4 regions of the Secundilactobacillus paracollinoides genome follow, and region 2 is predicted to be linked to each of the others. Evidence: predicted binding sites of a transcription regulator. Region 2 holds the regulator's gene; each other region holds the start of a gene.
The links. Region 2 encodes Rex, which represses fermentation and respiration genes when NADH is low (regulators of the CRP and FNR family bind a similar motif). Its sites were predicted from a motif close to TTGTGAANTANTTCACAA; they were not measured.
Positions count from the first base shown of each region.

Region 1: AYR61_RS03585 (iron-containing alcohol dehydrogenase) is a predicted target of Rex. The motif match lies at 1,254-1,271, and genes of this name have one in related genera.
Region 3: AYR61_RS05220 (DoxX family membrane protein) is a predicted target of Rex. The motif match lies at 951-968, and genes of this name have one in related genera.
Region 4: pdhA (pyruvate dehydrogenase (acetyl-transferring) E1 component subunit alpha) is a predicted target of Rex. The motif match lies at 1,166-1,183, and genes of this name have one in related genera.

Region 1 covers NZ_CP014912.1:876,618-878,825, reverse strand. Annotated here, with positions in the region: gene AYR61_RS03590 (hypothetical protein) at 335-709, opposite strand; gene AYR61_RS03585 (iron-containing alcohol dehydrogenase) at 1,297-2,208, shown strand, end outside.
Region 2 covers NZ_CP014912.1:2,194,811-2,197,018, forward strand. Annotated here, with positions in the region: gene AYR61_RS09430 (ABC-F family ATP-binding cassette domain-containing protein) at 1-264, opposite strand, end outside; gene AYR61_RS09435 (redox-sensing transcriptional repressor Rex) at 496-1,134, shown strand; gene cls (cardiolipin synthase) at 1,352-2,208, shown strand, end outside.
Region 3 covers NZ_CP014912.1:1,243,735-1,245,942, reverse strand. Annotated here, with positions in the region: gene zwf (glucose-6-phosphate dehydrogenase) at 1-879, shown strand, start outside; gene AYR61_RS05220 (DoxX family membrane protein) at 1,248-1,745, shown strand.
Region 4 covers NZ_CP014912.1:2,490,038-2,492,245, forward strand. Annotated here, with positions in the region: gene AYR61_RS10840 (hypothetical protein) at 1-225, shown strand, start outside; gene def (peptide deformylase) at 518-1,078, opposite strand; gene pdhA (pyruvate dehydrogenase (acetyl-transferring) E1 component subunit alpha) at 1,398-2,208, shown strand, end outside.

The DNA of each region.
Region 1 (2,208 bases), 1.3 Mb from region 2:
AGTGGGGAGTCCAACATATAGCTGGGGGTGTGTTTGGGTTGGGGGTGAAATTTGGGTGGTGGTTTTGTTGGTGTGGTGTTTTTTATGTAAAAAGGCCTTCAGTAATCTCGGGATTGAGATTGGCTGGAGGTCTTTATTTGAACTGAACTGGTTTTTGTTTTGTGGTAATTTGTTTGAAGTAGGGTGAGGCTACGGCTTTCTTGGAATCGTAGCGGAAACGCGCTCCACAAGGCTGAGGGCTACTGCATAAGCTAACTCTGGCAAAAATGCCAAACCCGGGCATTTCTGCCAGAGTTAGCTTACGCTCCGCCCTCAAAACGCCTTGTTCCACGCTCTAATTCGTAATATTCTTCTCGATCTCATCCAAACTACCATCAACGATCTTCAACCCAAGCGCCTTGCCCAGCACGTGGAGGGCATCGTCTCTTGTCTTGACTTGATCCATATCAAAGATGATTGCGTCAATGTCGCCGCCGACGTAGTCAAAGTCTTCGTAGTAGATGAACCGGTCTGCCTGTTTTGCCAGGAAGTACTCGTCCATTTTCTTGCCGAACGCATCTGCCCACTGCAGGTCCTTCATCTCTGGAATATCGTTGCGTGTGATGTAGCCTTGCTTGGCAATCAGGTCAGCAGCTTTCTCGATCGTTTCATCGGAAAAGTCGTAGGTCGGCTCAGTAACCGTGGCGCCCTCTGCTTTTTTGTCTGCCATAAATAAGATCTCCTTTGTTTTAATAGACACCTTTATCTTAGCACTGAAAGCGGATACTAGCGCAATAAAAGTTCAGGGCTGCAAATCGGCAGGTGGGGCTCGGTAACAAGCTGCGCAAAATCACGCTATAAAACTAGCACTAATTTGCCAAATCTAGGTCTGAATATAAGAACCTTATTCGTGGCTTGTGCGACCAATTTATAAAATATCATAGGCAACGTCATTTCTCACAGAAACCATCACATGCCACCCTCAGAAAGAAATCACAAATAAATGCCTTGATAAGTAAAACAATTAACGTCCCAAAAGGAGGTTCATTAAAGGGTGTCACCTGTTTTTGCTGGTCAGTTAATGCCAAAATGCTTGTGAAATTAGTGGCCACATTACGTCGAGTAACCTTAGTGAATTCTAATGGACATTTTTGTAAAATAAGTATAATAAATAACTAAAAACGCCGTTAGAATACGATTTACCGGGTTAATTAATCTGCACGATATCAGTCGATTAAACGTTTACAATTCACAAACGCGGTGGTATGATTCTGGTGTGAACTTAATAACAAACATTTTATGAGGAGCGTTTATACCATGAAAGAGAACTTCGATTTCTTAATGCCAAGTGTTAACTTCTTTGGTAAAGGTGTCATTGAAAAGATTGGCGATCGTGCCAAGATGTTGAACATGAAGAAGCCATTGATCGTAACGGACAAATTCCTGCGCGGTATGGATAACGGCCCAGTTGCCCAAACCTTAGCTTCATTGGACGCTGCCGGTGTGACCTACGCCATTTATGATGGTGTAGAACCAAACCCTAAAGTTCGCAACATTAAAGCTGCAAAACAAGTATACTTAGACGAAAACTGTGACAGTATCATCACTGTTGGTGGTGGTTCATCTCATGACTGTGGGAAAGGTACCGGTATCATTTTGACTAATGGCGATGATATCACCAAGTTAGCCGGGATCGAAACTTTGGAAAACCCATTACCACCATTGATGGCTGTTAACACCACTGCCGGGACTGCTTCAGAATTGACCCGTCACTGTGTGATCACGAACGAAGAAACAAAGCTGAAGTTCGTTGTTGTTTCATGGCGTAACATTCCGTTGGTATCCTTCAACGACCCAATGTTGATGTTGGCTGTGCCAGCTGGCTTAACTGCTGCTACTGGTATGGATACGTTCGTTCAATTGATCGAACCATACGTGTCAACCAACCGTAACGAAATCACTGACGGTCAATGTATCGAAGGTATCAAGCTTTGTGAAGAAGCCCTTCGTGATGCCGTTGCTAACGGCCACAATGTTGAAGCCCGTACTAAGATGGTCGAAGCCGAAATGCTCGGTGGGATGGCTTTCAACAACGCTGACTTAGGCTACGTTCATGCCATGGCTCACCAATTGGGTGGTCAATACGATGCCCCTCATGGTGTCTGCTGTGCCATCTTGTTGCCAATCGTTGAAAAGTACAACATCGTGGCTTGCCCAGAACGGTTTGCT
Region 2 (2,208 bases):
GCTGGCCATTTCTTCCCAGATGGACTTATTGGAATCAAGCCCTGTATCTTGGGCCAGGTACCCGAGTGTTAACTTCTTTCGGGTAACGATCTGGCCCTTATCAGGCGCATCGATTCCGGCAATGATGCGGATCAGTGTTGACTTTCCGGCACCATTGCGACCAACAAGTGCCACCCGGCCATTATCCGGGATATCCATGTTGACGTCGGCAAAAAGTGTTTCAGCACCAAAGCGCCGCGTCACTTGCTGGACTTGTAATAACATATGAATCAGCCTACCTTTCTTCGTGAAACTATTTTACCATAATAGGGGCTCATTAACTGGTAAATAACAGTTTTCACAACCTTTTTATTGAAAATTATTTCACAAGATAAGGGTTTATGCTATAATGAGCGAGGATGGCTATTTCACAAGCCCCAGAATTAAGAGTAGAATACACGCACTTATTCTAATTCACTTCATTCACTTTACTAAAATTCACAAGGAGGAGTTACTGTGGCAGAAACAAAGATCCCAAAGGCAACCGCTAAGCGCTTGCCGATCTATTACCGTTACTTAAACATCTTAAAAGATGCAGACAAGACGCGGGCCTCGTCGACTGAATTATCAGAAGCCGTAAAGGTTGATTCAGCAACGATCCGTCGTGATTTTTCATACTTTGGTGCCCTGGGTAAACGCGGGTATGGGTATGATGTTGAGAGTTTGCTAAAGTTCTTCAAGAAGATCCTGAACCAGGACAAATTGACCAACGCCGCTTTGATCGGGGTTGGGAACCTCGGGAATGCGCTGTTGAACTTTAACTTCCATCAAAATTCCAACGTCCGTATCAGCGCTGCTTTTGATGTTAAGGCTGACCTCGCAAACACCGTTAAGAGCGGTGTGCCCGTTTATCCAATGGCTGAACTTGAAAAACAGTTGAAGGATCAACAAATTCAGGTTGCCATCATTACGGTTCCTGCAGACGTTGCCCAATCGGTAACGGATGAAGCTATCGCTGGTGGTATCCGCGGTATTTTGAACTTTACGCCATTTCGGGTATCAGTTCCGAATAACGTGCGCGTTCAAAACGTGGATCTGACGAATGAATTACAGACATTGGTCTACTTCTTGGATCACTATAACGAAGAAGCATAAGCAAAACTGGCTAATGACCCTTAGTGGCATTGGTCAGTTTTTTTTGTTTGTGTCATTTTTTTAATCGAAACAAGAACACAACAAGTAAATTTAAAACGCCTATTTGATCTGGATAGGCGCTATTTTTCGCTTTCAAGAAGCGGTCAAAATTTCGAACTTGTGTGAGAAAACGCACAATAGTGCTATACTTTTTGTAACCCTTATTGGAGGTGAGCATGTGACGATTTCTTGGTCCATGATCCTTGGTGTGATCTACGCAATTAACCTGATGACGGCACTGTTTACAGTGTTTCGACAACGTCGCGATATTGCCGCGATGTGGGCGTGGCTGCTGGTGTTGTTGTTACTGCCGGTAATCGGGTTCATTTTTTACGCTTTTTTTGGGAGACAACTCCCCAAAAACAAACTTTTCAAAGTCGATAATACGGTTCAGACGCGGTTAGATACAATTTTGTCTGAACAACGAGAACTGCTGCTAGAGCCCGATACAAGCCAACACCCGGTGTCGCGCGATATTGCCGGAACAATGCAGCTTTTTATGCGGGCCAATCGCGCTTTTTTGACCCGACGAAATCGCGTGAAACTATTTACGGATGGCAATAGCTTGTTTGACGCCATCATCCGTGACATTAACGCCGCGCAACGCAACGTGAATGTTGAATTCTACACGTTTTATAATGATGAAATTGGCAGCGCTGTCTTAAGCGCCCTTGTTGCCCGTGCTAAGGCCGGTGTTACGGTACGGGTCATCTATGATCCGTGGGGGTCAATGGGGACTTATCGGCGCTTTTTTAAGCCACTGATCGATGCTGGCGGATATGTTGAGCCATTCTTGGCGCGTTCCGCTATTCTTGACTTTCGTCTCAACTTTAGAAATCACCGCAAAATAGTGGTGGTCGATGGGGAAATTGGTTACGTCGGCGGGTTTAACATTGGTGACCAATACCTTGGCTGCAGCAAAAAATTTGGCCACTGGCGCGACACGCATATTCGCATTGAAGGGGCAGCTGTCTTTGCGCTCCAAAGCCGGTTTGTTCTGGACTGGAATGCGACGTCAAAGAAAGCAAAACTTGC
Region 3 (2,208 bases), 950 kb from region 2:
GAATCCCTTTGGAACAACCGTTACATCGACAACATCCAAGTCACTCTTTCAGAAAAGCTTGGGGTTGAAGAACGTGCATCATACTACGACAACTCAGGTGCTTTACGTGACATGGTGCAAAACCATATCATGCAGATCGTCAGCCTGTTAGCCATGGAACAACCAGTATCCTTTACTGACGTTGATATCCGGGCTGAAAAAGTGAAGGCTTTACGTTCGCTTCGGGTCTACAACGTTGCTGACGCCTCAACCAACTTCGTTCGTGGTCAATACGGTGCCGGCGATTCACAACGGGCTTACCGTGATGAGGACAATGTCCCTCACGATTCAACCAACGAAACGTTCGTTGCTGGTAAGTTGTTATTTGATAACTACCGGTGGTCAGGTACCCCATTCTACATCCGGACTGGTAAGATGTTAGCCGACAAGTTCACCCGTGTGGACGTTGTCTTCAAGAAGCCATTGATCGACATCTTCTCATTCCCACAGAACCACAACGCCCCATTGGAAGCCAACGTTTTGACGATGTACATCGAACCTAAGGCTGGGTTTACCTTGCGCTTAAACGCCAAGACAAACGGTCAAGGGTTCCAGACAACACCAATTAACTTGGACTACTTCGTGGACGACAAGGACTCAAAGGAAACGCCAGAACCATACGAACGTTTGCTGCACGATACCATGAAGGGTGACGGGACTAACTTTGCAAGCTGGTCAGAAGTTTCCTACGCATGGCGCTTCGTGGACCAAATTCGCAAAGTTTGGGATCTGCAACAACCAGAGTTCCCTAACTATACCCCAGGTTCAATGGGCCCAGCCGCAGCTGATGAATTGATTCAACGTGATCACCGTCAGTGGGTTTATCGCTTAAACAAGTAATCACTATTTGAAACGACAAAAGAGTTGTCTTCGGACAACTCTTTTTTTGTCCCCTTTTTTAAAAACCTATCTTGTGAAAAATACAACTACTTATACTCGACTTTAGCATTCTAAATTATTATCATCAAAATAAAATTTTAAAATGCTAAATATTTTTAATAAATAAACCGCTTACACAATTGTTAATAATACCCAACAGTCTGCTGAAATAACCTCGTTTAGTCTCTTTTAAATTAAGCCTAATTCTATGTTCAATCCATTTTTTCTTATAAGTGCTTAACTATTATAACGATTCTCATTTAATTATGATTGCTATTTCACAAGCCTAGAACTATACTTACTTTAGTTCAGGAAAAGGAGTGAGTAAAATGATTAAATGGTTACGAAAATCAACTTCCGGCATGGTCGTTGTCACGATTCTGCGATTATACCTTGGCATCGAATGGACGTTGGATGGCTTCGAGAAATTGACCAAGGGGTTTGATGCCTCAGGCTTTATCATGGGCGCGCTTAAAAATCCTGTGATGAATTCAACAGGTCATCCGGCATACCCGTGGTTTACCAGTTTCTTGAAGAGTGCCGTAAAACCGCACATTGGGGTCTTCAATTTCATTGTCCCATGGGGTGAATTACTGGTTGGTCTTGGCATTCTATTTGGCACCTTAACACTAACCGCTGCCTTCTTCGGTGTGATCATGAACCTTTGCTACCTGTTCGCCGGAACCGTCTCAGTCAACCCGCTATATTTAATTCTAGAATTTATTATTCTGGCGGCCGGCTTAAACGCAAGCAAAATTGGTTTGGATCGTTGGATCATCCCGTGGATGCGGAGTAAGTGGCCTTGGTTGAAGAGGTCGGTGCTGTAGAGAGAGTGGAACGAGGCGGTTAAGGGGCGGAGCGTAAGTAACTTTCGGCAGAAATGCCCGAACTTGGCATTTGTGCCGGAAGTTGCTTACGCAGTAGCCCCTTGCCTCGTGGAACTCGTTTAGGCAACGTTGCCCAGAAAGCAAAAGCCACAATATAAAAGCACCAGTCAGCATTTCACTTAGGAATGCTGACTGGTGCTTTTTCTGTTGTTAGATAACGTTGTGTTATTCAAACTTGAGCGATTTACAGATTGTTTTTTTAGCGCTCTGTTGGTGACGTGGTTCTATACCACTGAGTCGTTAAAATGTGGTCTGCAAGGTTCAACACTACTGCATAAACGCTAACTCTGGCAAAAACTCAATCGAACATTTTTGCCTCTGAGTGCTTGTGGCGACGTGTTTTGCCCTTCTCTAGTGGAAACGCGTTCCGCAAGGCTGAGGGCTACTGCATGAGCCAACTCTG
Region 4 (2,208 bases), 300 kb from region 2:
ATTTTACGGCAGCGCCTCAATCATATTTTAGCCGAGTTTACTGAAGATTATAAAATTGCGTCAGCTGACGGCGCGCAACAGTCCGCATTTTTCATTACCGATATTTGGCGCCATGAGACGCGAATTCATATGAGTATCGCTTATTTGGTCAATGAGGCAACTGTGGAGTATTTGCAGGATCTGCACCGGCTTGAACATCCGGAGAAGGAGGATCGGGCTGAGTAGTGGATTGCGTGGTCTTGCTTTGGTTTCTGGATAAATTAAAAGACATCATCCTGGATTGTTAGTGGATGGTGTCTTTTTTGTTGCTTTTCATTTTTTTGGTGTTTGAAATGGGTTTCAGTGGTTGGTTGAAAGTAGCTAGATAGTGTACTTTCTTGTCCTCATAGTGGAAACGCGTTCCACAAGGCAGAGGGCTACTGCATAAGGCAACTCTGACACAAAATCCAAACCCGGGATTTTCTGCCAGAGTTACCTTATGCTCCGCCCTCTAAACGCCTTGTTCCACGCTCTGCCTCTAATCAAACATCACCGTATCCTCATCGATCTCAAACGGTGCATCCTTATTGATGTGATCATAGAACAAAACACCATGCAGGTGGTCGATCTCGTGTTGGCACACAATTGCTGGGTAGTTCTTCAGCCGTACCTTGTGTTGTTCGCCTTGCAGATCCTGGTAACGCAACGTGATTCGGTCGTGGCGTGGGACGTAGCCTGGGACTTCCGTATCGACTGAAAGGCAGCCTTCGCCCTCCGTTAATGCTCCGGCCTGAACGGAGTGGCTAATGATCACTGGATTAATGATGACTTGCTTAAAGGGTGACTCGCCACCTTCCTCTTCAGCAGGAACCAGTACCGCGGCCATCATTTCTGAAACACCGACCTGGGGTGCTGCTAGACCAACACCAGCGCGCAGGCCGTACTTCTTACATAACTCTGGATCCTGGCTCACTTCCAGGTATTCCATCATGTCAGCAGCTAACTTTTGATCTTCCTCTGAGAGGGGGAAGGTGACCTTAGCAGCTTCTTTGCGTAAAACGGGATTGCCGTCACGCGTAATATCTTTCATTAAAATCAAAAAAATTACCTCCGCATTCCAATAAAAATGGAACTCACTTAATAGTTAATTTTAGCATAAAAATGAGAAAGAATGAAACCATTAAAAATGTGAAGAAAATAACAATGTTTTTTCTGAAAACGGGATTCCCCGCCGTTACGGCAAAACGGTGACTTTTGCGATATAAAAGTAATGAAAGGGCTTGTATGAACTGTGAAAGCGTGTTAATTTAAGAGTGTAGTTGAGAAAGCAAACAATCGTTTCTCGGTTTGGAAAGGCCGAATAGTTTGGAAAGGCCGAATAGATTGAATGCGTACAAACGGAAAGGAAAGTGTTAGTTATGGCGAAGAAAACTGGGCAAGTAGTTGATTTTGCGTCAATCAAAGCCAAGATGAGCGATCCTTACAAGAAAACACTCCAAGTTATCAATGAAAAGGGTGAGATCGTAAATCAGGAACTTTTCGATAGTTTTTCAGATGACGAACTCGTCAATTTCATGAAAGACATGGTTTGGGAGCGTGCATTGCACGAACAAACAATGAACTTCTCTCGTCAAGGTCGGTTAGGCTTCTATGCCCCAACCTATGGTGAGGAAGCAAGTGAAATGGGTTCAATCGCAGCTTTCAAAGATCAAGACTTCCTGTTCCCTGCTTATCGTGATTTACCACAATTAATTAAGCATGGCGCTTCAGTTGCTCAAGGCTTCTTATGGTCAAAGGGTAACGCAGTTGGTGATGACTATGGCGATACGCGTAACTGGTTCCCACAAATCATTATCGGTGCACAATATGTTGAAGCTGCTGGTGCAGCCTTAGGGATTAAGAAGAACGGTGAAAAAGATGCCGTATCCTTCGTTTATACCGGTGATGGTGGTACTTCACAGGGTGACTTCTACGAAGGGATTAACTTTGCTTCAGCCTTCCAAGCTCCTGCAGTGTTCATGGTTCAAAACAACGGTTGGGCTATTTCCGTTCCACGGAAGAAGCAAAACGCTGCTGAAACCTTAGCACAAAAGGGTGTTGGCTCAGGTGTTCCAGGTGTTCAAGTTGATGGGATGGACGTTTTGGCGACTTACTTAGCTACCAAAGCAGCCCGTGACTTTGCCGCTGAAGGCAATGGTCCAGCATTAGTTGAAACCTTAACTTATCGTT